4 regions of the Solitalea canadensis DSM 3403 genome follow, and region 2 is predicted to be linked to each of the others. Evidence: riboswitches for the same ligand, from Rfam matches in the RefSeq annotation. Region 2 holds a riboswitch; each other region holds the start of a gene.

Region 1 (8,242 bases), 1.9 Mb from region 2:
CGTAACCATTGAATTTACCACCGCTACGATAATCAGCTGTTGGGAAATCTTTGTATTTTTGGTCAACGTATTCAGCTTTCATCATGATGTTTTTAGTGATGAACCAACCAGCACTTCCAGCGATACGGTCAATTTTTACATCATCAGCTACACCCATTACTTTACCGCTAACTGTATTGTAACGTGCTCCTACAAAAAGATTCTCATTTTTTCCGAATCTGTACACACCTTCAACAGCATATTGATTTAAGGTTCTGCTAGTTGTTTCAGCCGCTGCTCTACCTTTTGCATTTTCGTAAGTTCCGAAGAATTCAAAACCTTCATACTTTACAAAAGCGTTGATCATAAAGGCATCCACTTTCTGACTGAAGTTTGGATTTAAACGACCTGACCAAGGAATATTTTTATAATCCGCAGGAGTAGTTTTGCCATCATTAGCATTATAGGCTCCCCATTTTTCCATCACGTTTTGATAGTTGGAACCTGTTCTATCACCCCAGTATAAAGTACCAGCATTGTTTCCGGCATTTCCATTGTGATAATAACTACCTGACAAACGTACTCTTAAATTTTCCTGGATTTGTTTGTCAACCCCAGCTTTCAGGATAAGAGATGGTGATTTTTTAGCATCTGTATTTGTTGCAGAAGTTACAATTGAGTCAACATTACCTTTTAATTGACCACCAGTTACTCCCACCATTCCGAAGAAACCATCTTTTTGAACGAATACATCACCACCAATTTCAGTTGTGAATCCATCAAGAATATAGCCTTCCATGAACGGATTTTGAAGGGTTTGGCCACCGTCAGATCTGCGGAAGTGCATGTCACCGTAGTTTACTTCATAGTGACCAGCTCTGATCGTGGTGTATTTCATAATGTTATCCCATAACTCACCTTTAAACGGCAACTTGTCAATTTGTAAGTAACCGCCTTTTACCCAAGTTTCATTGTGGTGACGAGATGACAAATAAGTAGTTAAGTTCAAGCGGATACCATCGTATAACTGCGCATCAAGATATAAATTAGCCTGAGCAGTCATAAAACCAGGTGAAAGCGGATATAACTTATTGGCAGCTTGATTATTTAAGGCTTTAGGATTTTCTTGTTTCAAATTTTGAAACTGCTGAGTAAATCCAGCGCCAATTCTAAATTTGAATCCATCATAAACTACGCTATCATTTTTACCGGTTTCAAACATGTTGATACCACGTTGATCGTATGGACGGAAATATTGGATTTTTTGTTGTTGAGCATATATGGCTGTCGAGCTCGCTGCTAATACAGCCAAAAGAGTAAACACTTTTTTCATCTTTTTATCCTTTAACTTTTAAAAAACTTTTTTTTACGTTGGGTTATTTGTAAACCACATCAAATTCGATAGAGATATCGTCGCCTGTTTTTATAGCGCCAAGCATCGCTTTAGGAGGGGTGATACTAAAATCAGTCATCTTCATTTCCTTTTTCCCTGTAATTTTCACAGCACCATTACCTAATACTTTAGCATTTCCGGTTACAACAATGTCTTTTGCAACTCCGGCAATTGTTACCTGAGCAATCGCATTAACATCTCCTGTTGTACTGATACTGTTTACTTTTTTGAGATTAAAGACTATCTGAGGATATTTATCAGCATTTAATGATTTGTAAACATTTTTATCCATTCCTGAATCATAATATTTACCATCTTCTTTTAAACTTTTCATCGATTTCACCACCATTTGCATTTGCATGGCTTTGATCGATTTTAAAGTAGTTCCTGATTTTTCGGCCTGCAACTCACCTGAAAGCTGCTCCACTTTACATCTCCAATCATGAAGTGTAGAAGTTCCTTTAACCATTACTTTACTTTCGCTTGCGGAAATTTTTTGTTGAGCACTCGTCATTAGTGGCAATGACAACAAACAAATTCCAATGAGAATTTTCATTTTACGTTTCATATAATTCCCTTTCTATTTATTATTTATTGTTTCGTTTCCTTTTGTACAGCAAATATAAGGGGAAATTAGATGTTAAAACATGATTAAAATCATTGTGTCAAAAACACACTAATAATCAATGTTAAAACATTGATTATTAGTCAAAAACAATTCAATAACTATTAGATAGTATACCGTATGGATAAAGAAGGTCTATTAATCAATAAAAAACTTGTAATTAACCAATGAATTACAGACTTTTGTATCGCTTATAAAGAAAGACGGAGGGAATAGACCCGATGAAGTCTTGGCAACCTGTGCTAACAAGGTGCCAAATTCTATCCTGATAAAATCAGGAGAAGATGAGCAAAGTGGGAATCTCCACTTGATATCTGATAAGCACATAAATTATAAGTTGACACAGATTATCTCTTTACAGAAATAATCCGGTTTATTCCGATACCACAATTGATGTTATGGGAATTGATTATTCCAAACTTGGCTTAATCATTTAAACTGAAAATGTGGTAATAAAACGGAAGATAGCTGATTATATCGCCGTTAGGTTTTATGGCCAATTGCCGGCCGTTGATACTTGAATAATGGATATTAGAAATATACTTACAAAACGCATTTTGGTACTTGATGGTGCAATGGGAACCATGATCCAGCGATATAAATTGCAGGAGGATGATTTTCGTGGCAAACGTTTTAAGGACCACCCTACCGATCTGAAGGGCAATAATGACTTATTAAGCATTACCCGCCCGGATGTAATCAAAGCGATTCATCGCGAATATCTTGAAGCTGGTGCTGATATTATTGAAACCAATACCTTCAGTGGTACCACTATCGCTATGGCTGATTACCAGATGGAACATCTTGCATATGAACTAAATTATGAATCAGCTAAAATAGCTAAAGAAGTTACAGCGGAGTTCAATGCTAAATATCCTGAAAAACCTCGTTTTGTAGCTGGTGCCATTGGTCCGACAAACAGAACGGCTTCATTATCTCCGGATGTTAATGACCCTGGATTTCGTGCAATCACTTTTGACCAGTTAGTTGAAGCTTACACCGAACAAGTACATGGACTTGTTAGTGGTGGTGCTGATATTATTTTGGTGGAAACTATTTTTGATACGTTAAATGCCAAGGCCGCCTTATTTGCTATCGACCAATACTTTGAAGTAAATAAGATTAAGCTTCCAATCATGGTTTCGGGAACAATTACTGATGCCAGCGGACGTACTCTTTCCGGACAAACAGCAGAGGCTTTTTTAATTTCATTATCCAATTTTGATCTTTTATCAATAGGTTTTAACTGTGCTTTGGGTGCAAAAGATATGCGTCCATACCTGGAAGAAATTTCAGAAAAGGCTCCATTCTTTGTGGGGGCCTACCCAAATGCAGGCTTACCGAACCAATTTGGTGAGTACGATGAAACCCCTGATCAAATGCTTGATCAAATTCGCGATTTCTTAAAAAGCGGATTTATAAATATTGTTGGAGGTTGTTGCGGAACCACGCCGGATCACATTCGTGCGATTGCAGATGAGGTTGCTAAATATGCTCCCCGTAAAAAAGCTGAACCTCAACCTTTTTTGCGTCTGAGCGGTTTGGAACCTATTGTGATTACTCCGGAAACTAATTTCGTAAATGTTGGTGAGCGAACTAACATTACCGGATCTCCCAAATTCTCAAAATTAATATTATCAGGAGATTACGAAGGTGCCCTTGCTGTTGCTCGTCAGCAAGTGGAAGGCGGCGCTCAAGTTATTGACGTTAATATGGATGAGGGGATGTTGGATTCGGAAGCAGCAATGGTTAAATTTTTAAATCTTATTGCATCCGAACCTGATATCGCAAAACTGCCCATCATGATCGACTCTTCAAAATGGTCGGTTATTGAGGCTGGACTTAAATGTTTACAGGGAAAAGGAATTGTTAACTCCATTTCACTAAAAGAAGGCGAAGAAAAATTTAAAGAACATGCTCGCAAAATAAAACGTTATGGCGCTGCAACAGTGGTGATGGCTTTTGATGAAAAAGGTCAGGCCGATACTTATGAGCGTCGTATCGAAATCTGTGAACGTTCTTATAAGTTATTAGTTAATGAGATTGGATTTGCTCCTCAAGACATTATCTTCGATCCTAACATTTTAACTGTTGCGACTGGTTTAGATGAACACAATAATTATGCAGTCGATTTTATTGAAACAGCCCGATGGATCAAACAAAATCTTCCGTTAGCAAAGGTTAGTGGCGGTGTAAGTAATATTTCGTTCTCCTTCCGTGGTAATAATACAGTAAGAGAAGCGATGCATTCAGCTTTCTTGTATCATGCTATTAAAGCGGGACTTGATATGGGTATTGTTAACGCTGGTATGCTGGAAGTTTATGAAGAAATCCCTAAAGATCTTTTAGTATTAGTAGAGGATGTTCTTCTAAACCGTAAACCTGATGCCACAGAGCATTTAGTCGCTTTTGCAGAAACTGTAAAAGCCAAAGGAAAAACAATCGTAAAAGATGAGGAATGGAGAAAAGAAGGAGTTGAAAAACGACTGAGTCATTCATTAGTAAAAGGCATTATTGAATACCTGGAGGAAGATGTAGAAGAAGCCCGCCAGAAATATGATCGTCCGTTACAGGTTATTGAAGGTCCGTTAATGGACGGCATGAACGTAGTAGGCGATCTGTTTGGTTCCGGAAAAATGTTTTTACCTCAGGTTGTTAAGTCGGCCCGTGTGATGAAAAAGGCGGTGGCTTATCTATTACCATTTATTGAAGCTGAAAAAGAAAAGCTGGCCCACGCTGATCCAAGTTCTGTTATCGAGGGAGGCCGTGAAGGGGCCGGAAAAATTTTATTAGCTACGGTTAAAGGTGACGTTCATGATATTGGAAAAAACATTGTAGGCGTTGTTTTGGCTTGCAATAACTACCAGATTATCGACTTAGGAGTAATGGTTTCCTGTCAGCAGATATTGGAAACTGCCCGTAAAGAAAATGTGGATATAATCGGCTTGAGCGGCCTTATTACACCTTCACTTGATGAAATGGTGCATGTGGCCAAAGAAATGGAACGCGAAGGATTTAACATCCCGCTTTTGATTGGAGGTGCCACCACTTCACGTGTACATACAGCAGTAAAAATCTCTCCGAACTATAACGGACCTGTTGTTCACGTATTAGATGCATCGCGTTCAGTTCCTGTTGCAGGAAATTTGCTAAATGATCAAAAGGATAATTTTATGGCTGGTATTACCAAAGAATACGACCAGCTTAGAGATTTCCATCTTAATAAAAAATCAACAAAGACATTCGTCTCTATTGAAGAGGCTCGTAACCGCAGGCTGAAACTAAACTGGGAAAGTTATCAGCCTGTTAAACCTTCTTTCACTGGAGCTAAGGTTTTGGACAATTACGATCTTGCTGAATTGGCTGAATATATCGACTGGACACCATTTTTCCATACTTGGGAATTATATGGAAGTTATCCTAAAATATTCAATGACGAGGTTGTTGGGACAGAGGCTAAAAAGCTTTTTGCGGATGCGCAGGTTTTATTAAAACGCATTGTTGACGAGAAACTACTGACAGCTCGAGCTGTTATTGGTTTCTGGCCAGCCAACTCGGTTGGTCATGATGATATTGAGTTATATACTGATGATAGTCGTTCCGAAAAACTGACGACCATTCATACACTCCGTCAGCAATTAGAAAAGGCTCAGAACATTCCATATTTTGCATTGGCCGATTTCATTGCACCTAAAGAAACAGGAATTACTGATTATTGGGGTGGTTTTGCTGTTACCACAGGTATTGGACTGGACAAGTTGGTGGAGGAATTTGAAAGTCAGCACGATGATTACAATAGTATCATGGCAAAGGCTTTGGCCGATCGTTTAGCCGAAGCATTTGCAGAGCGTATGCATGAACGCGTTCGTAAAGAATACTGGGGTTATGTTGCAGATGAACACTTCAGTAATGAAGAATTGATTGAAGAAAGATATAAAGGAATCCGTCCGGCACCAGGCTATCCTGCCTGTCCGGATCATACGGAGAAAACCACACTATTCGAAATCTTAGATGCAGAAGCCAATACAGGAATCTTCTTAACCGAAAGTTTAGCAATGTATCCGACAGCAGCGGTTAGCGGATTCTATTTTTCTCATCCTGAATCTAAATACTTTGGCTTAGGAAAAATCCAGAAAGATCAGGTTGAAGATTATGCAACACGCAAAAAAATGACTGTGGCCGAAGTAGAAAGATGGATGGCTCCGAATTTGGCGTATTAATTAATTACGAGTTGCGGGTTACAGATTACGAGTTAATTAATTAAACGATAAGAATTCGTGATTATGAACCCGAAACACATAACCTGTAATATTATAACATATAAAAATGAAGATTACCGAACATATACAAAACGCAAAAAGACCGCTCTTTTCATTTGAGCTTTTGCCTCCAATGAAAGGTCAGAGTATTGACCAGATATTTGAAGCAATTGAGCCTCTAATGGAATTTGAGCCTCCTTTTATAGATGTTACTTATCACAGGGAAGATTTCATTTACAAAAAACAACCGAACGGGTTACTCGAAAAAGTTTCCACCAGAAAACGTCCGGGAACTGTTAGTATTTGCGCTGCAATTCAATTTAAATATAAAGTAGATGCTGTTCCCCATTTGATTTGTGGTGGCTTTACGAAAGAAGATACGGAAAATGCATTAATCGAACTTAAGTTTTTAGGTATTGATAATGTATTAGTTTTAAGAGGGGACGCGCGCAAAGAAGATGGAGGGTTTATTCCTGAAGCGGGAGGCCACTCCTATGCATCTGAATTATTGGAGCAGGTGGTGAATATGAACCGTGGAAAATACCTTCATGATGAGTACAACGGAATCAATGGCACTAACTTCTGTATAGGAATTGCGGGGTACCCTGAGAAACATTTTGAGGCCCCTAATTTAAAGACTGACATTCGTTACCTGAAAATGAAGGTTGAAATGGGAGCTGAATACATTGTTACACAGATGTTTTACGATAATGAAAAGTATGCATCGTTTGTAAAAACCTGTCGTGATAACAGAATAAATGTTCCAATAATTCCCGGATTAAAACCTCTTACCACTAAAAAACAGTTAACCTTACTGCCCAAGGTGTTTAATATTGACATTCCTGAAGATTTAGCAGATGCTGTAATGGATTGTAAAACAGATAAAGAAGTTCGAGAAGTAGGTATTGAATGGTGCATACAACAATCGAAAGGACTAATTGATTTAGGAGCGCCTTGCCTACATTATTATACGATGGGTAAGTCTGAAACGATTAAACGAATCGCTAAAGCGGCATTTTAAAAACTGACTCTAAAACTCAAATTCTCAATTTTATAATTAATTCAAAATATTTTTAACTATTTTGTAAAATAAAATTGTTTAATTAAAAAAATTATTAGTAATATTGAATAAGCTTGAGAAAGTTACTAAAACGTCTCTTTCTTCATATACAACCTATATCATCCACAATTGGCCGACTCATTTTTAATGAGTCGGTTTTTTTATGATGCTGATCATTTTCTTAAGAGTGTGTCATTTCCAAATTTAGCTTCACGCTCACTAACTTCTTTTAATAAGTGCAAGCCTTCTTCAAAACTTCCGCCTATCGATTTGTCCATGTCCATAAACATCATCATAACATTGTATGGAAAGGTATAATGTGCCTTAAATCCCCATGTTGCCTTAGTTCCTTCCAGCAAAGGTTCAGTCATCACCCAACCATCAGCTTCACTTTCGAAGGGTTTAATAAATATCATTTTATACTCCATGCGATTTTCTGCAACAGCAATATTTTTCACAATCCCTTCGCCAACTTCCTTGTTACCTTCCCAATGATAGGTTGCCCCTATTGCCCCGTCCGTCCCCTGATAAGTTTCCTTCATTTTTGGATCAAAATGTTTCCATGGCGACCATAATCCCCATTTTTTAAAATGAACCATGTGATCATATACAATATCTTCAGGAGCATTGATGTTTATACTTCTTTCGAGTTGGTAGTCTTTCGGGGCCCAGATGCCCAATATTACAAAAATGGCTACAAGTGCAATGAGAGTAACAGCCAAAAACTTAAGCGTTTTCATTACAATTTGTTTAGGTAAAAAACTGATTAACTTAAAGTTAAGAAAATTAAATATCTCTAGCAAAGAGGCAAAAAAGTTATAGGTATACCTTTTAAAGTATCGATAAAGAATTCTTAAATGGATGAGGATTCTCTAATGAGAATTCAAATGCGAGAACATTTGACTTGTGTGTGTTTTCTCTTAAGC
Region 2 (8,242 bases):
CAGATTTGCAAACCTCAATGACAACAAGTTTGCAGGTTGAAGCTAAAGAAAATGGAAAAATCGCAATTCCTTCACGTATTTTACTTGATACGCTTAAAACCCTTCCTGAGCAACCCGTAACTTTTACCATTGACAACAACTCTTACGGAGTTGAAATAAATGCAGGTGACGGTAAATATAAACTTGCGGGTGAAAACGGTGATGATTTCCCTAAGATTCCAGTGGTAGAAAATGCCAGCACGATCTCAATTACGGCATCTGTGTTAGCTGAAGCTATCAGCAAAACCTTATTTGCAGTTTCTAATGATGAGCTTCGCCCGGCAATGACAGGTGTTTACTGCCAGTTGTCACCAACCAACGTAACATTTGTTGCTACAGATGCGCATAAATTAGTTCGTTACCGTCGTTCAGACACGCAAGCAGAGTCTGCATCATCATTTATCCTTCCTAAAAAGGCATTGAACTTATTAAAAAGTTCATTACCAAGTGAAGACATCGCTGTTCAAATTGATTATAATAACAGCAGTGCATTTTTCCGTTTCAACAGCATCAGTCTTATCTGTCGTTTAATTGATGAGCGCTACCCTGATTATGAAGCGGTAATTCCTCAAAACAACCCTAATAAATTAACAATCGATCGCAGTCAATTCTTAAGTTCACTGAAGCGTGTGGTTATTTATGCAAATAAAACCACTCATCAGGTTCGCCTAAAAATCAACGGCAGCGAATTGAATATTTCTTCTGAAGACTTAGACTTCTCAAACGAAGCGTACGAACGTTTAAGCTGTCAATATAACGGTGAGGATTTAGAAATCGGCTTCAACGCTCGTTTCTTAATTGAGATGTTAAATAACTTGAATTGTTCCGAAGTTATTTTAGAAATGTCGACTCCAAACCGTGCGGGTATCTTATTCCCAACCAATCAGGAAGAAAACGAAGATGTTTTAATGTTGGTAATGCCGGTAATGTTAAATACCTACGCATAATTTACTAGTTGAAGAATTTGTAGAAAGCTGTTCCGATTTTTTGGAGCAGCTTTTTTTTCACCTCATCCCCGGCCCTTCTCCTTAAGGAGAAGGGAGCGCTCGGAATGTATGTTTCGATAAATTCCATTATCATCGAAAATTCTCAGTTAAGCAATCTGCCCAACCGTCCTGAAAATGGCAAGCTTGCACTGTCTCAAAGTCCCTCTCCTTCAGGAGAGGGATTTGGGGCGAGGTCATACTCTACTCAATCAATAGACTTTTTAAAATAAATTTGGAGAATAACGTTATACTCCATTATATTTGAACACCGAATTACTTCATGCATTAAGCACAATGTAATTCTTATAAAGAAGAGGCGAGAGAACAGGCTCTGTGACCCTCTGGCAACCGCCGATACCGGAAAGGTGCCAACTCCTGCTCAACCCTGATTTTCAGGATGAGAACTATAAAAATTACAGTAAAATGAAGACAAAAAATTCAACTTCCTTCGTAAAGAGTAACGGTTATTTCTTCCTGTTACCTATCTCATTCAATTCATTTAGCAATTCTACAGCATATTTTTACTGTTGTTGCATGTGTTAAGGCGGGTTATTACTTGCATCTATCCTATTGCTATTACCTAAAGTTTCCATGCGCGCTGGCAACAGATGATAGTAGCTCTAAAATAAATCAACTTTTTACTTACTAAACATCAATTGACAATGTCAGGCACAAATTATCATTTCGAAACACTGCAACTTCACGCAGGACAAGAAGTTGACAGCACTACACTTTCTCGTGCAGTTCCTTTATATCAAACAACCTCTTACGTTTTCAAAGACTCTCAACATGCAGCCAACCTGTTTGGATTAAAAGAATTCGGAAATATTTACACCCGAATCATGAATCCTACCACCGACGTTTTTGAAAAACGTATCGCAGCCTTAGAAGGTGGTGTTGCTGCCGTGGCTGTTAGTTCAGGACAAGCAGCTCAGTTTCTAGCCCTTAATAATATTTTGCAGGCTGGCGATAACTTTGTAAGCACATCTTTCTTATATGGTGGCACCTATAACCAGTTTAAAGTAGCTTTTAAACGTTTAGGTATTGATGTACGCTTTGCCAATGGCGATAATGTGGCAGAATTTGAAAAACATATTGATAAAAACACTAAAGCGCTATATGTTGAAACAATAGGAAATCCGGAATATAATATTCCTGATTTTGAAGCATTGGCAGCTTTGGCCCGTAAATACGATATACCATTAGTGGTTGACAATACATTTGGTGCTGGAGGATACCTGGCCCGTCCATTAGAACTTGGAGCTAATATTGTTGTTGAGTCTGCAACTAAATGGATCGGTGGACACGGAACAAGTATCGGCGGTGTTATTGTGGATGGGGGAAACTATAACTGGGGTAATGGCAAATTTCCTCAGTTTACAGAACCATCAGAAGGATACCATGGACTGGTTTTCTGGGACATTTTCGGAGAAGGAAATCCGTTAGGACTGCCAAATATTGCATTTGCAATTCGCGCAAGAGTTGAAGGGCTTCGTGATTTTGGCCCTTCTGTAAGTCCATTTAACTCATTTTTATTTATTCAGGGATTAGAAACCTTGTCACTACGCGTTCAGCGTCAGGTTGATAATGCATTAGCTCTTGCGGAATGGCTGGAAAGTCACGATCAGGTTGAATATGTAAGATACCCGGGACTAAAAAGTAGCAAATACCACGAGCTCGGTAAAAAATACCTGAAAAATGGCTTTGGTGGTGTATTATCCTTCAAAATAAAAGGAGGAAAAGAAACTGCCGACAAATTTGTTAACAGTTTAAAACTGATTAGCCATCTAGCTAACGTAGGCGATGGTAAAACCTTGATTATTCATCCTTCAACAACTACTCATGAGCAGTTAAGTGAGGCTGAACAGTTAGCATCAGGGGTTGAACCGGGCTTGTTACGTATATCAGCAGGTTTTGAACATATTGATGACATCAAAGCAGACCTTCAAAATGCATTCAGCATCGTAAATGAAGGTGTAGCTGTATAACATAAAAACGCATCGCCGTTTAGGCATGCTTAAAATATTAGTTTTTAGAAATAATAAGTTTGCAGCATGCATCCGTGTGTACAGCCCGGATGTTTTGCTGTTTTAGTGTAAAGAATAGATGATCAGGAGTTTTACATATACGAATGCTTTTAAGTTAGAGTCAGGTATTGTGTTACCACAGCTTGAAATAGCCTATTTCTCTGCTGGTACTATAAATGCTGAACAAACAAATGTGATATGGATTTGTCACGCCCTAACCGCTAATGCCGATGTTAGCGATTGGTGGAATGGCATTGTAGGAAAGGGAAAAGTATTTGACCCCGATCAACATTTTATTGTTTGTGCTAACATTCTGGGTTCTTGCTATGGCACAACCGGACCGTTATCTGTTAATCCTGAAACGGGTGCTCCGTATTTCCATACTTTTCCAGCAGTTACCACTCGTGATATGGCCCGGGCTCACAACCTGCTAAGACAACATTTGGGTATTCGACGTATTAATACAGCAATCGGAGGGTCATTAGGAGGGCAACAGGCAATGGAATTTGCCATTGAGCAACCCGAATTAATAGAAAATCTAATCCTTATTGCTACCAATGCATCTCATTCGCCATGGGGTATTGCTTTCAATGAAAGTCAACGATTAGCTATTGAAGCCGATACAACATGGAAAGATAATCACCCTGAAGCAGGTCTTAAAGGGTTAAAAGCTGCACGTTCACTTGCACTATTAAGCTATCGCCATTATGATGCCTATAATATCACTCAGAAAGAACTGGATATTGATAAAACCGACGAATATAAGGCTAGTTCGTATCAGGCATACCAAGGAGATAAGCTTGTAAAAAGATTTAACGCATTTTCTTACTGGGCACTAAGCAAAGCCATGGATTCTCATAACGTCGGCAGAAATCGGGAAAGCATTCAAAATGCTTTATCACAAATCAAGTCGCGTACGCTAACCATAGGTATCAGCTCTGACTTACTTTTTCCTCCAGTTGAACAAAAGTTTTTGGCTGAACATATTCCTGGGGCTAATTACATTGAAATCGATTCTTTCTTTGGCCATGATGGATTCCTTATCGAATGGGAACAACTAAAAACAATTATTAATGATTTTGCCGCTGTAACGAGTAATTAACAATTATAATAACAGGTAGTGAGTACTACCTGTTATTCTTCTTCCCTAACCTTAAAAGTACGTTTCGTTACACTTAAACTATCAACAGGAGATTCATCGTCATCCTTTCTGATTTTCCAGTTATTTAATGAGGGTTGTCCGGCATTTTTCCAGGCTGTATACCAATAGCAACCAATGATATGAATGGCTGAAATCATTTGCCGTTCAACCATTCCATTTAATTGCTGATGATATTTTTCGGAATATTTCTCTGAATAATCACTCACCATCATCTTATTCTTTTCAACTAAACCATACTTCTGTTCGGAAGCCATTTCTGAGTTTAATTTTGCTTCGAACTTAAGGACAGAATCAACCGCATTATGACATTGCAGTATATGCTTCCATACATAATCCAACGGATGATCAATGTACCCTGCCCTTCCTGGTAATTGATCGTAACTAGAAGAGAACAACACAGGTAATCGTGTTTCCCAAAAACCATGAATCCCTTTCTGACCGGTAAGCTGTCCATTATAATTAGAAGTGGTATGTAATGGAACAGAAGCATCCGCCAAATAATGACCAAGGTAGGCTGAATACCTGAGAATTTTAGCGGAATCACGTTCAACAAATGCTTTTGTAAGGCGATTTAGTGTTAACTCAATATTCCATGGCAGTATTCCCTTACTTTGCAATGTATCTTCTGAGTAAAGAGTTACTGCATCATTCCATCGCATTAATTTCTTTGTTGCCAATAATTCAGGATAATGATCCAAATCCATAAAATGCCTTGCTCCTTCTTCCTTTACCAGGTAACGCATTTTATCAGGGTCAACAGCATGCTTGGTAAGATATTCAAGATTTCGTTTATAAAACCCAAACATCTCCGGAGGAAGTGTAAAAACAGCCATTCGGTTTATTTGCATGTGAGCAAAAAATCCCCATTTAAATGAAGCATTTGCTGTACCTAACGGCAATAGCAAAAGCGAGCAGAGTGTGCCTGCCAAAAGAAAACGCATAAATAGATAGATGTTAAAATTAATTTATTGACTGAGACAGCCGCTTTTTCTTTGTAATAGCCAGATTTAATTCATCCTGATGTTTTTGAAACTTAAAAACTTTAATAGTTCCAATCGTATAGTTACAAACCCAGGCTTCAAGTGTATCATCATCTTCAAAAATATCTACACCTACAGGCCTACCTTTCGAATCAAGTGAATAAATCTTTACAAGCCCATTATCAACTATTTTAAAAACATCCAACTTATTTCCTTTATAACAGGTAACAAATAAAAACTGGCCATTTTTTGATAAAATAATTGTACGCGGGTGAGATTCAGTCTTAGCAGTAAAAAGGGTTTGCCCTGTTAAAGGATCGATACAAGCAACTTCCGAAAGCATATTATAGGAAACAAATAGTCGTCCTTTAGTATCCATAACTAGGTGTCTGGGATTGGATGCCACATTAATAGGAGGTTCATTTTCCCATGTCTTCATATTTACCACATTGATACGCGCACCACCCATGATCGCTACAAAAGATCGCTCATTGTTATTGTCGACAACAATCCCCCTGGGAATAGCTCCCATTGAAATATTTTTAAGCAGATAGGCGAAAGGGAAATGATCCGGATCAATTGTTAAAACACTCGTGGAATGAGAATGCCAGTTACTAACCAATAAATATTGACTTTTCTTATCAGCAACAATAACCTTTGGCGTTTTTCCGGTTTTTATCAATGGACAATAAATTGTATCAGGTGTAGCGTCATTCGTGTATATAACTTTCACCTCCTTTTGCAATGAATCTCGTTCAGGATGAAGCGCTTTCATTTTTGGAATATCATTCAATAAGATCGGAACGATTCCCTCAGCATTGTGAAGCGAAACCCATAAAATACTATCATGGTTACTTATAGCCGCCTCTACCGGTTTTTCCTTGTACGAAATTATTTTCTTTGCATCTTCATAACTCCATCCTTCACCAATTGTTGGTTTAAATCTAAACTCCCGTAGTACTCTTTTCTCCTGCTGATCAAACTCATACACACTTAAACCTTCCAAGTTTAAGGCATACAACCGACTTCCATCACTATTAAAAAGAACTGATTTAGTGCCAGGTGCTGATTGTAATGAAATTGATGTATCTAATACCAGATCTGAGTAGGGCTTAAGTGTGTGAATAACCGAGGTCAGTGTGTCTACAGATTTTTTTTCGGCAAGAACCATTTTTGTTTTTACGGGTACCGAAGACACTTTTTTACATCCTATCTGAAATAAAATTATCGCTATAAACGATAGAATGAAGTAATAAATTTTCATAGGTGATATTAACTAATGTTTAGCAATACTAGCTAAAAAAATCTTTTCGTATATTAATATGAATTTAATTTTATCAAAAGATAATTAATACAGCATCATATTGTTAAACGAATTACTTTATTAAAAGTTAACTGAACGATCGACTATAAAAGGGTAAACAGTTAATAGTAGACTAATGGGCTTTAATTACCAATCAAAAAAAGTACATTTGCAGCAGCATTTTTTAGGGCTCGCTTTTGCAAACATCTAAAATTTAAATTGTTGTTTGCTTTTTAAATTATTAGCTCTATATTTGCAGTCCTTTTAAGAAAAGAGTTTATATATCATGGCAAATCATAAATCAGCGATAAAGAGAATTCGTGCTAACGCAACTAAACGCTTAAGAAACCGTTACCAGGCTAAAACTACTCGTAACGCTATCAAAAAATTACGTGGAATGAACAGCAAAGCTGAGGCAACTGAGCTTTACAGAAAAGTTTCTTCTATGTTAGATCGTTTAGCTAAGAAAAACGTTATTCACAAAAACAAAGCAGCTAACAACAAATCTAAATTAGCCAAATTCGTAAGCAAATTAGGTTAATCTGATTTAGCATAACAATATTTTAAAAGCTTGATCCATACAGGATTAAGCTTTTTGTGTTTGCAGTCATCACAAAAACTCATCATCTACTCTACTTAAACGGTATAACTACCTGTATGTAATAATTTTATCATACGGTTGTTTTGTATACAGTTAACTTTCCTATTTTATAACTTCGTTGTTATATTTTAACCGTAATCATTAATTTCATCACTTATTAACATGAATAAAAGGCTAATTGGAGCGCTATCACTCCTGCTGGGCTTAAGCTCATCTATCTATGCCCAAAAAGTAGATTTTACAGAATATGATCTAGACAATGGACTGCATGTGATCCTGCATAAAGATAATGCAGCACCGGTAGTTACAGTTTCTGTAATGTACCACGTAGGATCCAAAAATGAACAAACCAATCGAACTGGATTTGCACATTTTTTCGAGCATTTACTATTTGAAGGTTCCGACAACATCAAACGCGGCGAATTCATGAAAATCGTGTCTAAAGCTGGCGGTCAGAATAATGCAAACACCACTCAGGATCGTACTTATTACTATGAAGTATTACCATCAAATGAATTAGAAACCGGCTTATGGCTTGAATCGGAACGTATGCTGCACCCTGTTATTAATGAGATTGGGGTAAAGACCCAAAATGAAGTGGTTAAAGAAGAGAAGCGCTTGCGTATCGACAACCAGCCTTATGGCCGCTTTGCAGAAGAGGTATTTGTTCGTTTATTCAACAAGCATCCTTATCACTGGCAAACGATCGGATCTATGGCCGACCTTGATGCTGCTAAACTAGAGGAGTTTAAAGCGTTCTTCAAGAAGTTTTATGTTCCGAATAATGCTTGCTTAGTTATCGCCGGAGATATTGATGTAGACAAAACTAAAAGTTTGATCAAAGCTTATTTCGGTCCGGTTCAGAAAGGCCCAGATGTTGTCCAACCTTCTATAGAAGAAGCTCCCATTACTCAAGCTATTGTTGACTCTGTTTATGATGCCAATATTCAGATCCCTGCTATTATTACGGCCTATCGTGTTCCGGGTATGAAAAGCCGTGATTCTTATGTATTAAACATGATCTCTACTATTTTATCAAACGGCGGTAGCTCACGTTTATACAAAAAAATGGTAGACGAAAAGAAAAACGCCATTCAGGTAGGTGCATTCCCATATACGTTGGAAGACTACGGTGCATATATTA
Region 3 (8,242 bases), 2.2 Mb from region 2:
GGTCTTGAAAAATCCACAAAATTGTTTCCATCTGGAATAATGTCATAAATACGGGCATCAGCACCAATCAACAAATCAAAATATTTAACTTGTTTTGAAAGATCCCATTGGCCTTCAACATTATACAAACGGCTTTTTTGAACCAAAGCAGCACCACCTGTTTCCGGAGCATCCGGAATAGTTGCAGATTTAATGTCCCAGTTATTGATACCAATGATAGTGTTTTTCAAATCCTGAAAGGCTTGTGTTCCAGGTTGCACACGACTTGCATCTGCTGCCTGCCGAGCGAATTGTGTAGCAGCCGCAAGATTTTCTGAGGTAAGTGCACCACCATGATCAATACCATAAGTGTTTAAAGCCGTTTTAAATTTCGCGGCCCATGCTGTACCGCTACCTCCACTATACAAATCCATATTATCAGCTAATGGCTTCACATTAAATGAATCTCCGGTATCTTCTAACGACATATAACCACGGATCAGGAAATTACTTCCTTTTAATTCTACTTTATGATTCTGAACAATCACATTATCTAATTGAATTTTATTTCCGCGCTGAAAAACTCCGTCCATCTTTCCAAAACGATAAGAATATGAGGCTTCCAGATTATCTGTAATACGATAATGTAATGCTGCGTCAAATTTTAAGTTATCAACGTTAGGGCTTACCAAGTCTTTTTCCCAGTAACCAGTGCGGGCAACAGTAAGTGTTTGATTAGGTTTACCATCAATAGTTAATCCTGTTAATGACACTGTATTACTTCCAGCCAAAGCATCATCTCCATACTTATTCCAGCCATCAAATACAGCATTATTAGCACCATCAAGAGCAGGATAAGCGGGATTGGCCGTTTTTAAGTTATTAGGATTTTGATCAAGGCGAGTATCTGAAAGCCAATCCGTGCCTTTCATGTAGCTAAAGTTCACTTTAAACGCCCATTTATTATTAAACGCTTTAGCATAACGAAGAGCAGTTTCCGTAAGATTGCTTACATCCCTTCCTGTTCCCTCAATATGATTGATACCATTTCTACTATAAACACTTAATCCCTGGTAAACAAACGGACTTTTAGTCAATAGGTTAGACATACCATTAATGGCATTCATGCCGTATAATGCAGAAGCTGCACCGGGAGTGATTTCAACGCTTGCAATATCTAACTCTGTTGGACCGATAGCATTACCAAGCGGAACACCTAATGTAGCTGCTTGCATATCAACACCGTCCACCAGTTGCATAAAGCGAAAGTTATTAGGAATGTTAAATCCGCGTGTATTGGGCACTTTGAATGTTAAGCTAGAAGTGGTCATTTGTACTCCTTTAACGTTTTCTAAGGCATCGTAAAAAGTAGGAGCCGGAGATTGTTTGATCGCTCTTATATCCAGTTTTTCAATTGCCACAGGCGATTTTAAAATACTTTCTTCTACTCTGGAAGCAGTAACCACCACCTCATTTGCCTGTATATTAATGCTTGAAAGGTTTAAAGCGATGGATTGATTAATATCCTTCACCTCAAACTCCTGGCTCTGAAAACCCACTAAAAACACTTGCAACACAAAAGGAAGTTTCTGACGTGTTTTTAATTCAAATCGTCCGTCGTTATTAGTTGACGTACCTGAATTGGTTCCCTTTACCCTTACTGATACACCACTTAATGCTTCGTGGGAATCTTTATCTTTAATGGTACCACTTATCAATATTGCATCTTGTGCTAGTAACCTCAACGAAAAGGTCAAAAGGATAGCTATTAGTAATGATTTTTTCATTCTATTAAGTATTAGTTGGTTGAATAATAAATAGTTGTAATTAGTAATACCTGAAATAGGTATTACCTTTTATCGCTTGTTTTAGCAACAACAATCATAGAGCTGTAGTGCTGTCGATTTGCTTTTCATTTGTATTCTATTAGGTTGATTTGGAAGAAAGATTGAGCGTAGCTTTCTTCTTAATTAAAAGTTAACAAGACAAATATATATAAATCCTACAGATTAAGTAGATTATTTTAAAAAAAATTTAGGGTATTTAATAAAACACCCTAAAAAACGCTTTTTTAGCCTTTATGGCGATTATTTTATTTATTATTTAAGAGGTTCATTACTTTAAGTTTATCGGCAATTAAAAGTAAAACGAATATTGTAAGGGAAAGTACGAGTGAAATAAATACAATAATTGCAAAGTATTTAATTGTCCACTCTAATGACACTTTCACTCTGTGAAACAGGCCGATTTTCTTTTCAGTTGCTCCTTCATAGAGTGAGAGTTTGACTGTACAAAATTCATTTTCAGAATCAAAATTACCTAACTCAACCCCAAGTTCCTGAAGCTTCTCTTCTGTTTCTAATATCTTATCATTCAACGCTATAAAATCAGTTATTTCTCCCCCTCTGGATTTCAGCTCATTTAATGATTGTAACGTTTTCTCAATTGAAACTTTCTTTGCATTTAGTTGCCTGTACTCGTTTGTTTTATCGACTTTGGTAATTTCCTTTGTCTTAACAAGTCCAATTTTCTGAATATCAACATAAAAACTATCAAATTTTGCTGGATTAACTCCAATGACTAAATGAAGTTGCCTGTTCCCCTGCTGCCCCACATTCTGTTCGTATTGAATAACAGCACTGTACGATTTGGTTTTGCCTTTAATTAGTTTATCATCTTTTTCAAATTCAGAAGATTTTGTTTTTATAGAGGCCGTTTTTTCAAACTTTTGATTGGTCGATAAAGATGGAACTGCCTGATAATTAGCCCCTTTAATTAAAATCTTTTCTGAAGCATAGTTCTTTCTAAGGTTTTCAATGCTGCTAAAAAAATCTTCACTGTAATTATTGTTATAATTAACAGATCCCCCTGCAACATATCCATAAATCAACCTAAAAATAAAAAGGAGAATAAAAACAGCTCCAAACCATTTACTTATTCTCCAAAATTGCGTTTTAAAATTGGGCATAATGTTTTAATGCTTTAAATATTAACTATCAAACATAACAATTACTTATTATGTATAAAAGTTATTTAAAGCTTCGAAACTTCTAATGCTTGTTTAATATCTTTCAGAATATCGTCGATATGCTCTAAACCAATAGACACCCTAACAGTTCCCTGATTGATGCCAACCTGTTGACGTTCAGCTTCGGTTAACTTTGAATGCGTACTTGATGCCGGATGCGTTGCAATTGAGCGCGTATCTCCTAAGTTTGCTGAGATAGAAAACATTTTTAATGCATCCATAAACTTACTTGCGCGATCATAACCTCCTTTAACCACAAAGGTTACAATGCCCCCTCCCGCTCTCATTTGTTTTTTAGCAATTTCATATTGAGGGTGAGATTTTAATAATGGATATTTAACCAACTCAATCTCCGGGTTAGCTTCCAAAAACTCGGCTACCTTAAGTGCATTATCACAGTGGCGGTCCATGCGGACAGCTAATGTTTCAAGGCTTTTCGAAAGCATCCATGCATTGAACGGCGACATAGCCGGACCTGAATGGCGGGCGAATCCCTCTATTTCAGCAATCAATTTTTGACTTCCCAGTATTAAACCGCCTAAGGTGCGACCCTGACCGTCGATATATTTTGTAGCAGAGTGAATAGAAAGATCTGCTCCATATTTGATAGGTTGTTGCAGATAAGGTGTTGCAAAACAATTATCTACCACTAAAATAGCATTGTGTTTTTTCGCAAATTTACCCAACCATTCCAAGTCGATAATATCGATTCCCGGATTAGAGGGTGTCTCCACAAAAATCATTTTCGTAGTTGGCTGAATAAGGTTTTCCCATTCTTCCGGTTTATCCAAATCAGCATAGGTTGATGTTACCCCCCATTTAGGAAATACATTTACCAATAACTGATGAGTTGAACCAAACACCGAACGGCTCGACAAAACATGGTCGCCGGACTTTAAGAAAGCAGCGAAAGTGGTGAAAATAGCTGCCATACCTGTTGAAGTTGCCCATCCTGTTTCAGAACCTTCCAAAATGGCCATTTTTTCAATCAATTCAGAAGTATTTGGATTTGAATAACGACTGTAGATATTTCCTTCCCGTTCATTTGCAAAAAGCGCGCGCATATCTTCCGCGTCATCAAATTTATAGCTTGAAGTTAGGTAGATAGGTGCTGAATGCTCTTTTGCCCCTGAGCGTTCTGTTTGAATACGAATAGCGTTGGTTTCGAAATTTGACATTCTGTTAGATTAAATTTTAGAATTTGAAATATAGGATGAGAGATTTGAGACATCACGGTAGGTAACATCGCCAAAATTCCTTAATAAATTTAATTGTAAATTCATGATCCTGTAATTTTTATAGTTCCCAATAAACTCAATTATTTGGGCAGGATTTGGCACCTTTCCGTATGCGGCGGTTGCCAGAGGGTCTTAGAGCCTGTTCTCTCGCCTCTTCTTTATAAGAACTACAGTAACTTAGTGGAATGCTAAGGAGTAATTCAAAGTGGCTGCAAATATAGGATTTAGATTTGAGATGTGAGATATTAGATTTGAGAAAAATTTCAATCTAAATTTGAGATTTGAGATATGGTATCTGAGAAAATCCATCTGACATAACCTCGTATTTGAATATAAATATGGGATTTGGAAAATCTATCTTATTAAGAAATCTCAAATTCCATATCCCATATCTCACATCTAATTAAGCTTATAAGTATAGCTTAATTTAGCTGTTTTACCTAAAATCTGAGCTACTGAGCAGTATTTATCGTAGGTAAGAGCCAAAGCTCTTTCGATCTTTTCTGTATTTAAGTCTCCGAAGAAATGATATTCAACATTGATCACTTCAAACAATGAAGGAATTTCTCCATCTACACGTTTGGCGTCAATGCTGATTTTAAGGTCTTTTAACGGTTCTTTTTGCTTTGTAAGTATCGAGATAACATCAATAGCGCTACATCCTCCTAAACCCGCTAAAAGCGTTTCCATCGGACGAAAACCTTTGTTCTCTCCTCCTATTGACGGATTTGCATCTATATTTACAACATTTCCCTGCTCGTTTACAGCTTCGAAATGGTAAGCGTTGTTTTTACGTTCCAGTTTAATATTCATTCTTTGATCCTGATTTAAGTTCTACAGCTTTGAAATTCGAGGCACCTAAATTATCAATAATATTAGATTTGAGATGTGGGATTTGAGACTCTTATCTATTAATAGCTTATCCTATCTCTATCTAATTGTTAATATGAGCTGAAGGATTAGTACATACTTAAAGTCTATCTCATATCTAATATCTCAAATCTACCCCTTTACAAAATTACTCCGGCAGCAACTGTATTTTTTGTGCCTTCATCTATAATAATAAAGGAACCGTTCGCTTTGTTTTGTTCGTAAGCATCAAAAAATAACGGTTGTGCAGTTTTGATCTGAACTTGTGCAATATCATTCAGCTTCAACTGCTTACGTTCAGTATCTTTTTCCAATGTACTTGTATTTACTATGAAGTCGACATCGCGAAGCATTGATTTTACACGATTATTACTGTGCTGAATAATATATTTTCCTCCCTGAACTGAAGGTGTTGTATCCATCCAACAAACCTGGGCTGTAAATTCTTTGTCGGCTTTTGGCTGATTACCAACCTTGGCAATTAAATTCCCACGGGTAATATCAATCTCGTCTTCAAGCAAAAATGTTACTGCATTTTTAACCTCTGCAGTTTGCAGATCGCCATCAAATGTGGTGATTTGCTTGATTTTCGATGTTAATCCCGACGGGAATGCAATTACTTCATCACCCACACTGAATTTTCCACTCGCCACACGACCTGCATATCCTCTGAAATCGTGATATTCTTCTGAATGCGGACGAATTACATACTGAACAGGGAAACGAGCATCGTTCGTATTTTCATCTTTGTTAACTTCAACATTTTCAAGGTATTCAAGCAATGTCGGGCCTGTATACCAATTCATTGTTTCTGAACGATTCACAATGTTATCTCCCTTAAGCGACGAGGCCGGAATAAAGGTTAGGTTTTGATGTAAACGGTCAAACCCTTTTACGAATTGTTCAAATTCAATGCGGATATTATTGAATGCATCTTCTGAATAATCAACCAAATCCATTTTGTTTACACAAACCACCACTTCAGGGATTTGCAATAGATTGGCAATAAAGAAATGGCGGTGCGTTTGTTCAATTACACCTTTCCGAGCGTCAATAAGTATGATAGAAAGCTGAGAATTGGATGAACCGGTAACCATATTTCGGGTATACTCAACGTGTCCTGGGGTATCAGCAATGATGAATTTGCGTTTATCTGTATTGAAATAGATATGTGCTACATCAATGGTAATTCCCTGCTCACGTTCAGCACTTAGTCCATCTGTAAGTAATGATAAATCTAAATAATCAAAACCTTTGCGTTTACTAGCCGCCTCAACCGCCTGAATTTGGTCGGTAGTAAGCGAGTTTGTATCATATAATAAACGACCGATTAAGGTACTTTTACCATCATCTACACTTCCTGCGGTCGAAAATTTGAGTAGTTCCATGTTGTTTTTTGGGATTACACTGATTGTTGAAAAGATTTACTCCGATTTTTTTAAAGGTCGATAGACCATAGTCCATAGACCATAGTTTTTTGTCGCTATAAAAGCAAATCTATTGACCATAGTCTATTGTCCATGGACTAAAAATACCCCGCCAATTTGCGTTTCTCCATAGCTGCTTCGGAGCGTTTATCGTCGAAACGGGCTCCGCGTTCAGATATGGTTGAGGCTTTGATTTCTGTGATGATATCGTCTACGTTATCAGCTGTTGATAATACAGCTGCTGTACAGCTCATATCGCCTACTGTGCGGAAGCGAACATCCGTTTCGTATACTTCTTCTCCATCCATATTGATGTAAGGAGAGTGAGGAAATATTAAGCCATCGCGTTCAAACACTTCACGCTTATGAGTGAAATAGATGCTTGGCAAATCCATATTTTCTTGTTTGATGTAACTCCAAACGTCTAATTCGGTCCAGTTGCTGATGGGGAAAACACGAACATTTTCTCCAAAATTGATCATACCATTTAAATGATTCCAGATTTCCGGACGCTGACGTTTAGGATCCCATTGTCCGAAGTCGTCACGAACAGAGAATATACGTTCTTTAGCACGTGCTTTTTCTTCATCACGACGAGCACCACCTATACATGCATCAAACTTATTTTTTTCAATAGTTTCGAGCAAAGTAACCGTTTGCAAAGCATTTCTGCTGGCATATTTACCGGTTTCTTCCGCTACTTTCTTCTGATCGATACTATCCTGAACAGAGCCTACGATTAACTGAGCACCAACTTTGTTGACTAACCAATCGCGAAAATCAATCGTCTCCTGGAAGTTATGACCAGTATCAATATGAACCAATGGAAAAGGGAATTTAGCCGGAAAGAAAGCTTTACGAGCCAAATGCACCAATGTGATAGAATCTTTTCCACCTGAAAACAATAAAGCAGGACGTTCAAACTGCGCCGCAACCTCACGTAAAATGTAAATCGACTCTTCTTCTAATGTTTTTAAATGGTTGTTCATAACTGAAAGTTATTTGTTAATAGATCATGGTTCATAGTTCATAGAACAATACACCATGAAAAGTTATTATAAGTTATTGGCTATGAACAATTATCTATTGGCAACGTTATTTGTTAATAGATCATGGTTCACAGAACAATACCTGAAAAATTACTATAAGTTATTGGCCATGAACCATTAACTATGAACTAATCGCATCTTAGCTACTATGCAATCCGCATTCTTTTTTCGACTCTTCCCACCACCAACGACCGGCCCGAGGGTCTTCTCCCGGTTCTATCGCACGTGTACAAGGGGCGCAGCCAATACTTACAAAACCCTTATCGTGCATAAAGTTGTAAGGAACACTGTTTTTCTTGATGTATTCACGAACGTCATCTTCTGTCCACAATAAAATCGGATTAAACTTTATTAAATTAAAGCTTGCATCGTATTCAAACAGATTAAAACCTTTACGATTCTCTGATTGGTCGGCCCGAATACCTGTTATCCAGAGTTCAGCACCCGCTAACGCTTTTTTTAAGGGCTCAATTTTTCTGATTCGGCAACATTCCTTGCGGTTCTCTACAGATTCATAAAAAGAATTAATACCCTTTGTTTTTACAAATTCCTGAATCTCATCCTGATTTGGATAAAAGGGAGTAATTGGAAATTTGTACCTTGCTACTGTTCTGGAATACACTTCGTACGTTTCATTGAACAAGCGTCCAG
Region 4 (8,242 bases), 2.2 Mb from region 2:
CATAATAGCCCACCAGTAAATTCACAAACTCATTATAGCTGCGGATACCTTTAGGCTGATTATTGGACTTCAGAAACAAATCATAATACCATTCAAAATACGGTTCAATCGCATTTTCGTATTTTCTCCAAAACTGACGATACTCTTTTATGTCTGCCTTAACACCTCTGTTTAAACTCAGGTAATAATGCTTTCGCGCAAGCGTATCCATTCTTCCTAACTCCGACACCGTATACATAAATGCTTCCAGTTCAGCAGAGTACTTAAAGAACTTATCTTGTGTATTCAATGCGGTAATATATCCAACAAAGTTGGCTTCTTCCTCCGCCGAAATCCCACTCTGATGCGCCATCTCATGACAAATGGTAAAAGGCAAAGAAAATTTAGGTGGATCTGTGTTTACTTGCGACTCGCCTGAAAAAGGATTGTAATAACCCCCTATTCCGCCATAATTCATCAATAATTTGTAAAGCGAGGTCTTGGTTGATCGTATCTTAAAATTAAAATCAACAGATTTGTCGTATCCTACTGAAGCAATTTTATAAAGCGAGTCACTATGAATGGGATTCCTGTATTGCACTAAAGAATCATTGGTTAATTCCAAATGCGCAGTGTTTACCCGTTGGGTTAGAATAGCTGCAAGTCGCATTAATTGCTCCTTATCTGCACGCTCCGAATTTAACATCAACCGCTCTGAAAGTGGTTGACGGAAATAATTAAGCCCCCAGCAAAACTGAAAAACCAGGTATGCACAAAGAAAAATAATAGTGCCTTTTAATAAACCATTCAGGGCAAAGCTCCCTCTATTTTCTTTTGCTTTAACAATACCCCTAATGTATTGGAATATTCCAAGCAATATCAACAGAATCACGACAGCATACACCACGTCGCCTAAACTAAATGGCAACCATCCAGTTATCGATCGTTGCAAAATCGAAATCAGTTTATAAATACCATTTGCATATACATTCTCAATAAAAGAAGGCCAGTTAGCAAAAAAGCGAAAAAGGAAGATGACGAAAATTAATACAAGTAGTAGGTAGAGCTTTTTGCGAAGCTGTTTGTTCATAGAAGTAAGATTAAAGAAATTTCACGCAAAGCCGTAAAGTCGCCAAGGTATTATTTCTTTACGGCATTGCGTGTCATTTATTATTTTATTAAATGCATAACTTCAGCAATGGGTTGATCGCTATCGATAAGAATCCCGGTAACCCCAGCCTTCTCTCCTGCCTCAATATCGCGCTCACGGTCGCCGATAAAATATGATTTTGCCTTATCAATGTTAAATCGGGCAATAGCCTTTTCTAATAATAAAGACCCCGGTTTACGGCAAAAACAAGCACTATTATATTCAGGATGGTGATTGCAGTAATAGATTTCTTTGAATTCAACCCCATGTTCAGCATATTGTCGACGCATTTCACTATGCATACGCTGTAGTGTAGCTTCAGTATACCACCCTTTGGCTAATCCTCCCTGGTTGGTTACAACAATTAACAAATAACCACGGTCCTGAAGTTCTTTTAGCGGTTTAAAATTATGGGCTAATACCTGAAAATCTTCGAGTGTACACACATAATCACCTAATTCTTTATTCAAAACCCCATCTCGATCTAGAAAAACCGCTTTATTCATTTTACAATTACTTTTTATAAACTATTTTAAATCAATTAATTTCAGAACCGAACAGAAAGTTTATACGTATAAATATCAACCGGCACCTGTGAACTCTGAGATTACTCTTTATATTAGACACAAATATGATGATTAAAAACCTTTACTAATACTAAAACCCGTAATTAATAAAATCAATAACCTATTAGCTACTTTGTAAACATATAGTACATGCAAGATTCTACACCTCATTTCAAACCTTATGTTTCTCCCGACACCAGGATGGCTGAGTTTACCCTTAAGTCCGTTCTATTGGGAGGCTTTTTCGGAATTGTTTTTGGAGCAGCCAACGTTTACCTGGCTTTAAAAGCCGGATTAACTGTATCGGCCTCCATTCCTATCTCAGTAATGGCAATTTCTTTAGGCCGGAAGCTCTTCAAAACAACCATTTTAGAAAACAATATTATTCAAACAGCAGGTTCTGCCGGTGAATCCATTGCTTCAGGTGTTGCCTTTACATTGCCAGCCTTCCTCTTTTTATCGATTACGGAAACAGGTGGAAGTGTGGGAGCCGAATATTTCAACTACCTGACTATTTTTACATTAGCAGCAATGGGAGGTGTTTTAGGAACATTAATGATGATTCCGCTTCGCCGCTCATTAATAGTTAAGGAGCACGGAAACCTTCCTTATCCAGAAGGTACAGCCTGTGCATCCGTATTAATTGCAGGAGAAAAAGGCGGCGACTTTTCAAAAACCGCTTATCAGGGCTTAGGCTTTGCTATCATTTATGCCATTTTCCAAAAGATATTTAACCTGATTGCAGCAGTTCCTACTTTGGTAACCCAGCAAACAAACAAATATTTCCCATCAGCAACTGTTAACGGAGAAATTACGCCGGAATATTTAGGTGTTGGTTATATCATCGGCCCTCGAATAGCGGGTGTGTTGGTAGCCGGAGGTGTGTTGGCCTGGTTAGGATTAATTCCATTATTAGCAACATTGGTTCCTGGTGAAGTAATTGCTGCTCAATTAGTAAAACTAGGTTATTTAAAAGATGTAGCTGTAGCGGGTGGCGATTTAGGATGGAATCCTCTAACAAAAACCTTTGAAGACACAGCATCCGCTATTTACTTCGCTTATGTACGTCAGATTGGTGCAGGTGCGGTAGCGGTTGGGGGCTTAATGACGCTTATCAAAACAATTCCAACAATTGTCCGCTCATTTAAAGAAAGCATTGGGTCATTAAAGGATCGTCAGTCTGATGAAAGTGTTTTACGTACCGAACGTGACCTATCATTCAAAGTGGTAATAGTAGGTAGTATTGCCCTGGTGTTATTGATTTTGTTTATGCCACAAATTCCAAGCAGCACCTTAATTGGCAAATTACTGATCGGAATTTTGGTGGTGGTATTCGGTTTCTTCTTTGTTACTGTATCCAGCCGCATTGTGGGTTTAATCGGATCGAGCTCCAACCCTATTTCAGGTATGACGATCGCTACCTTAATGGGTACTTGTTTAATTTTTATCAGTGTTGGATGGACCGGAAAGTTATTTGAACCAATGGCCCTAGTTGTCGGTGCAATTATTTGTATTGCCGCAGCCAACGCCGGTGCTACCTCTCAGGATTTAAAAACTGGCTACATAATCGGTGCAACTCCTAAATATCAGCAATTAGCTTTATTTATTGGGGCTATTGTATCATCGGTTGTAATTGGAGCCACTATTAAAATGTTGGACACTCCTACTGAAGCTGCTATTCAGCAAGGTATCACCCATACAATTGGTACTAAAGCTTTCCCTGCTCCTCAGGGTACGTTAATGGCTACCTTAATTCGCGGTTTATTATCTTTTAACCTGGATTGGCAGTATGTTTTAGTAGGTGCATTTTTATCTATTACCATTGAGCTTTGCGGAGTAAATGCTCTTTCATTTGCTGTAGGAGCTTATTTACCGTTATCAACTACACTGCCGATTTTTGTCGGAGGAGCTATCAAAGGTGTTGTTGATCGCAAAATGAAAAAACAAAACCGCCATGAAGATGATGAACTTGGTAAAGGCAGTTTATTTGCTACTGGTTTGGTTGCTGGTGGTGCTGTTGCTGGAGTATTAATTGCATTCGGACAAGTTTTGTTCGAAGAACAGTTGAAAGCCATTAGCTGGCAAGCATCCCTTGAAAAGGCTTTAGGCTCAGGTGGCTATCAATTACTTGGTACAGCTTTGTTTGCCTTTATGGGCTTTGTTCTTTATAGAATTGCCATGAAAAAAGAGTAATTTTCTCTCTTTGCACACTAATAATGAAAATGCACAAGGAAATACCTCCTTGTGCATTTTCATTACCAGACATGTTACAAATAACTCTTCGCAAAAACTGTAAATTAGCCCCTCTTCCCAAAAACTAAACGTAAAATCATATAGATAAAAGTAATGAGAGAAACGACCATGAAAAAAATCGGCCTGGTAGGTGGCATTAGCTGGGTATCGACAATAGACTATTACAGATTCATTAATGAGGGAATTAATGAAAAATTGGGTGGACTTAATTTCGCTGAATGCATTATTTATTCGTTAAACTTTGATGATTTTCAACGAAATAATACAGCCGGCAACTGGGATGCTACATTCCTGTTAATTGCTGAGGCATGCGAATCTTTGAAAAAAAGTGGTGCAGAAGCTATTGTTTTATGTGCAAATACGGCACATGCAGTTGCAGAAAGAATAGAACGACAAATACAACTACCAATTATTCATATTGCCACTGTAACAGCGAATGAAATAACCAAGCAGGGTATCAAAAAAGTAGGTTTGATCGGAACAAAATTCACAATGGAAATGGATTTTTATAAGGACAAACTAAAAGAAAATAATATAGAGTCTATTGTACCTGCTCACCAAGATGTACGTGATTTCATCCAAAAAACAGTAAAAGAAGAATTGGGCAGAGGCATTGTAAATACTGAAACGAAAAAGGCTTATATTTCAATTATAAATGAATTAATTGCCAACGGAGCGGAAGGTATTATTTTGGGTTGTACTGAAATACCCATGATCATTAATCAGGAAGATGTTTCTGTGCCGGTTTTTGATACAACGAAAATTCATGCAAATGCAGCAATTTCGTTTGCTCTTTCTTAAAAAAATTTGAGCTTAAAGCCTGTAAATATCGATCTAGTAAAAAAACCAAACTAACTTTTTCAATTCAATTTGCATGGCATTACAAAAATACTTTACTTTGCGCCAGTAAAAGTTCTTTAAAATTCTTATCCAGAAAGACGGAGGGACAGGCCCGATGAAGTCTTAGCAACCTTAATGATCTCGCATTAAAAGGTGCTAATTCCTGTGACGCAATATATTGTGTCATGAAGATAAGCAAGTAGCAATTTTTAGATTCCATTCTATCTGATTCCGCCATTTTCTTCCTGACATCATTAAAAGCGCTCTTCCTTTCGGATAGTTTTTTGTCGTTTCCACGAAAAAGATCTCTTGCTTTAATTAACAAATTACCAGTTAAAATAAATTTTCAGCAAGCTATATGAGCTCAAAAACTAAACTTGGATTATTCGGATTTGGCTGTGTTGGCCAGGGTTTGTACAATGTTTTACACCAAACGGAAGGTATTAAAGCTGAAATCCTAAAAATCTGCATTAAAAATCCTAACAAAAAACGCAGTTTACCCAACGAATACTTCACATTAGATAAAAATGACATCTTATTTAATGAAGATATAAATGTGGTGGTTGAAATGATCGATGATCCGGAAGCGGCTTTTGAGATCGTTAAAATAGCTTTACAAAATGGTAAAGCAGTAGTAACTGCTAACAAAAAGATGATTGCTGATCATTTTGTTGAATTATATGAACTGCAGCAACAATACAATGTACCGTTATTGTATGAAGCTTCAGCCTGCGCAAGTATTCCGATCATCAGAAATTTAGAAGAATACTATGACAATGATTTGTTAGGAGCAGTTGAGGGAATTTTCAATGGTTCTACAAACTACATCTTAACCAAAATCTTTAAAGATAATATCGATTTTGATACTGCACTTAAACAAGCGCAGGAAATTGGTTTTGCAGAAACCGATCCAACCCTAGATGTTGAAGCGTACGATCCTAAATATAAATTATGTATTATCCTTGCCCACACCTTTGGTTTATTTGTTAAACCAGAAGAAGTATTTAATTATGGGATTCAAAACCTGTCGACTTTCGACATTCAATATGCCAACGAGAAAGGGTATAAAATTAAGCTGGTAGCCTTCTGTCGCAAAGTAGATAATAAAATTGTTGCTGGTGTATTGCCTCGTTTTGTTAAACCCGAAAATAAATTATATACTATTGAAAATGAGTACAATGGTATTTTAGTGGAAAGTGCATTTACTGAATATCAGTTCTTTGCAGGAAAAGGTGCCGGAAGCAACCCAACTGGCTCGGCTGTGCTGTCTGATATTTCGGCGCTAACTTACAACTATAAATACGAGTACAAGAAACACAACCGTGGTGCAAAGGTTGAATTAACCAATAACTTCACTGTTGATCTGTATGTTCGTTATTCCACTTCAAACCCAATTGATACTTCTTTATTCTCAAATATTAAAGAATCTTACTCAAATGCTGATTCAGCATACATCGTTGGTACTATAAATTTCAATGATCTGCGTAACTCAGATTTATTAAAAAGAAAAGATGTTAACATAATTGTTTCCGCAGATAATAAATTTGACGTAGTTGCAAATACGGCTAAAACAGCTGCTGAACAAGTGGAAGTGATCTAATTTAGAAAGCTTTATAAATAACAAAATGCCTGTTAAACTTTTTTGTTCAACAGGCATTTTTATTTATATTCATCTCTCCAACAAGCAATTACAATGGAAGCAACAGCAGAATTTATAAAAGCCATTGAAGCTAATGAAACCACAATTGTTGAACAATTGATCTCTTCACAACCCGAATTAGCAAGTGCTAAATTATCATCCGGGTTATCCACGCTCCTACTTGCCTCCTATTACAGGCATCGGGAGTTGATCGATATTTTATTAAGAAACCGAAACCAAATCGATTTGCACGAAGCATCTGCTTTAGGGCAAACCGCATTAGTAGATGAATTGCTATACAGTGAACCTTTCTCTGTCAATTCTTTTTCTGTAGATGGTTTTACTCCATTAGGATATGCTTGTTATTTCGGACATTACGATACTGCCAAATTACTGATCTACTGCGGAGCCAGTGTTAACCTGCCTTCCAATAATGAATTTAAAGTTTCCCCTATTCATTCAGCTGTCGCCAATCAGAGTGAATCAATCACTCAATTACTGATTGACCATAAAGCAAATGTAAATGCTACCCAGGTAAGAGGAATTACGGCATTACATACAGCAGCTCATAATGGCAATAAGCGACTTATTGAACTCCTATTAAATGCAGGGGCCAATAAAAATGCAAAAATGGAAGACGGAAGAACCCCATGGGAAATGGCCGAAAAAAACCATGAAGAATTAGTAGAATTACTTTGCTGAATACAAGTGCCTTCTTTCTAAATAACGCCAATAAATAATAAACCCATACAATTACTTACTGTATGGGTTTATTATTTTATATGGAAATAATTTTTACAGCTCCCAGATATTGGTACCTCTTCGTTGTTTAAAATACATGCGAACGTTTAGCAACAATACTCCTACTAAGTAAAATATTACGGGAAATCCTACAGCAATAAATGAAGAGTAAATAAAAAACAGACGTAATTTCGAAGTGGAAATATTAAACCGGTCGGCAATGTAATTGCACACTCCAAAAGACTGACGTTCAAAAAAACAGATTATTCGTTGTAACATTTCTTTAAGATATTTACTCCAATACTGCAATTTAAACAATATTTTTTATCGCAGTAGTTATTTTTTAATTGGACCAATGCTTGTGATTGTGCAGCATTTTCACATTTTACTCCAAAGGTCGAAAAAAGTTTCGTTATCACATTATTCTCACTTGGTATAGTTTCTAACAAACTTAGTGCCTGTCGACTTACATCTTCATTGTGATGCTGTTTGCCATAGAAAAATATAAACGGAATAACTACATTAATAAGTATGTTATAGATTGATTCCCTACCTAAAATTTTCTCATCTTCTCTATCGGTAGCTTTATCAAAGCTAAAATGAGTGTTCCAATACGATGAAGCCTTTATATCAAACAAAGGTATTAATTGCTTTACTTCTGCTTTTTCCAGTATCCTATTTAATAAATGATTGGATTTAAAAACTAAATCAGCGAACTGTGCGATTCTAAGTGTGGGGAAGTTTGAAGGCCTCAACCGCAAATATTTCCACAAATGAGCATCCACTGGTTGTAAACGATGCTTTATCGCTAAAAACTCGTATTCTTTCCTTAATTTCTGAGGATATTCATCGTTAAAATCTTCTATTAATAATCCGGACTGCCCAAATAAAAGCGACTCAAGTTGAAAAAGGCTGTTTTTATGTTTGGCTAAAATTAAAGACGGTAGTGACCTGGCTAAAAGTAAAAATGGTTCAGCATTTATATTAAAACCGAATCCTCTGGCGATCATTCTATAAAAGGTTTCTTCCCAATTATTAACAGTATTCTTCAATTCATACTCAATGAGTTGAATT

Evidence for each region. A riboswitch is a leader RNA that binds a small molecule or an ion and turns the genes downstream of it on or off. The one in region 2 is predicted to bind S-adenosylmethionine.
Region 1: another riboswitch for S-adenosylmethionine. It lies ahead of metH (methionine synthase); the one in region 2 lies ahead of SOLCA_RS01830 (O-acetylhomoserine aminocarboxypropyltransferase/cysteine synthase family protein).
Region 3: another riboswitch for S-adenosylmethionine. It lies ahead of SOLCA_RS11175 (trans-sulfuration enzyme family protein); the one in region 2 lies ahead of SOLCA_RS01830 (O-acetylhomoserine aminocarboxypropyltransferase/cysteine synthase family protein).
Region 4: another riboswitch for S-adenosylmethionine. It lies ahead of SOLCA_RS11000 (homoserine dehydrogenase); the one in region 2 lies ahead of SOLCA_RS01830 (O-acetylhomoserine aminocarboxypropyltransferase/cysteine synthase family protein).

The regions. Positions count from the first base shown of each region.
Region 1 is NC_017770.1:3,777,762-3,786,003, forward strand. It holds gene SOLCA_RS15695 (hypothetical protein) at 1-1,312, opposite strand, end outside; gene SOLCA_RS15700 (YceI family protein) at 1,356-1,928, opposite strand; SAM riboswitch class I at 2,186-2,288, shown strand; gene metH (methionine synthase) at 2,522-6,217, shown strand; gene SOLCA_RS15710 (methylenetetrahydrofolate reductase) at 6,324-7,277, shown strand; gene SOLCA_RS15715 (SRPBCC family protein) at 7,490-8,056, opposite strand; gene SOLCA_RS15720 (glycosyltransferase family 2 protein) at 8,237-8,242, opposite strand, start outside.
Region 2 is NC_017770.1:466,596-474,837, reverse strand. It holds gene dnaN (DNA polymerase III subunit beta) at 1-986, shown strand, start outside; SAM riboswitch class I at 1,326-1,438, shown strand; gene SOLCA_RS01830 (O-acetylhomoserine aminocarboxypropyltransferase/cysteine synthase family protein) at 1,688-3,013, shown strand; gene SOLCA_RS01825 (homoserine O-acetyltransferase family protein) at 3,132-4,154, shown strand; gene SOLCA_RS01820 (zinc dependent phospholipase C family protein) at 4,187-5,155, opposite strand; gene SOLCA_RS01815 (YncE family protein) at 5,175-6,458, opposite strand; gene rpsT (30S ribosomal protein S20) at 6,784-7,038, shown strand; gene SOLCA_RS01805 (M16 family metallopeptidase) at 7,261-8,242, shown strand, end outside.
Region 3 is NC_017770.1:2,687,253-2,695,494, forward strand. It holds gene SOLCA_RS11165 (TonB-dependent receptor) at 1-1,766, opposite strand, end outside; gene SOLCA_RS11170 (DUF4349 domain-containing protein) at 2,072-2,947, opposite strand; gene SOLCA_RS11175 (trans-sulfuration enzyme family protein) at 3,013-4,185, opposite strand; SAM riboswitch class I at 4,301-4,412, opposite strand; gene SOLCA_RS11180 (OsmC family protein) at 4,645-5,058, opposite strand; gene SOLCA_RS11185 (sulfate adenylyltransferase subunit 1) at 5,256-6,503, opposite strand; gene cysD (sulfate adenylyltransferase subunit CysD) at 6,641-7,531, opposite strand; gene SOLCA_RS11195 (phosphoadenylyl-sulfate reductase) at 7,731-8,242, opposite strand, start outside.
Region 4 is NC_017770.1:2,643,952-2,652,193, forward strand. It holds gene SOLCA_RS10975 (DUF3810 domain-containing protein) at 1-1,069, opposite strand, end outside; gene SOLCA_RS10980 (D-glycero-alpha-D-manno-heptose-1,7-bisphosphate 7-phosphatase) at 1,150-1,635, opposite strand; gene SOLCA_RS10985 (OPT family oligopeptide transporter) at 1,846-3,888, shown strand; gene SOLCA_RS10990 (aspartate/glutamate racemase family protein) at 4,057-4,749, shown strand; SAM riboswitch class I at 4,872-4,986, shown strand; gene SOLCA_RS11000 (homoserine dehydrogenase) at 5,147-6,388, shown strand; gene SOLCA_RS11005 (ankyrin repeat domain-containing protein) at 6,482-7,129, shown strand; gene SOLCA_RS22815 (PspC domain-containing protein) at 7,223-7,447, opposite strand; gene SOLCA_RS11010 (DUF2851 family protein) at 7,432-8,242, opposite strand, start outside.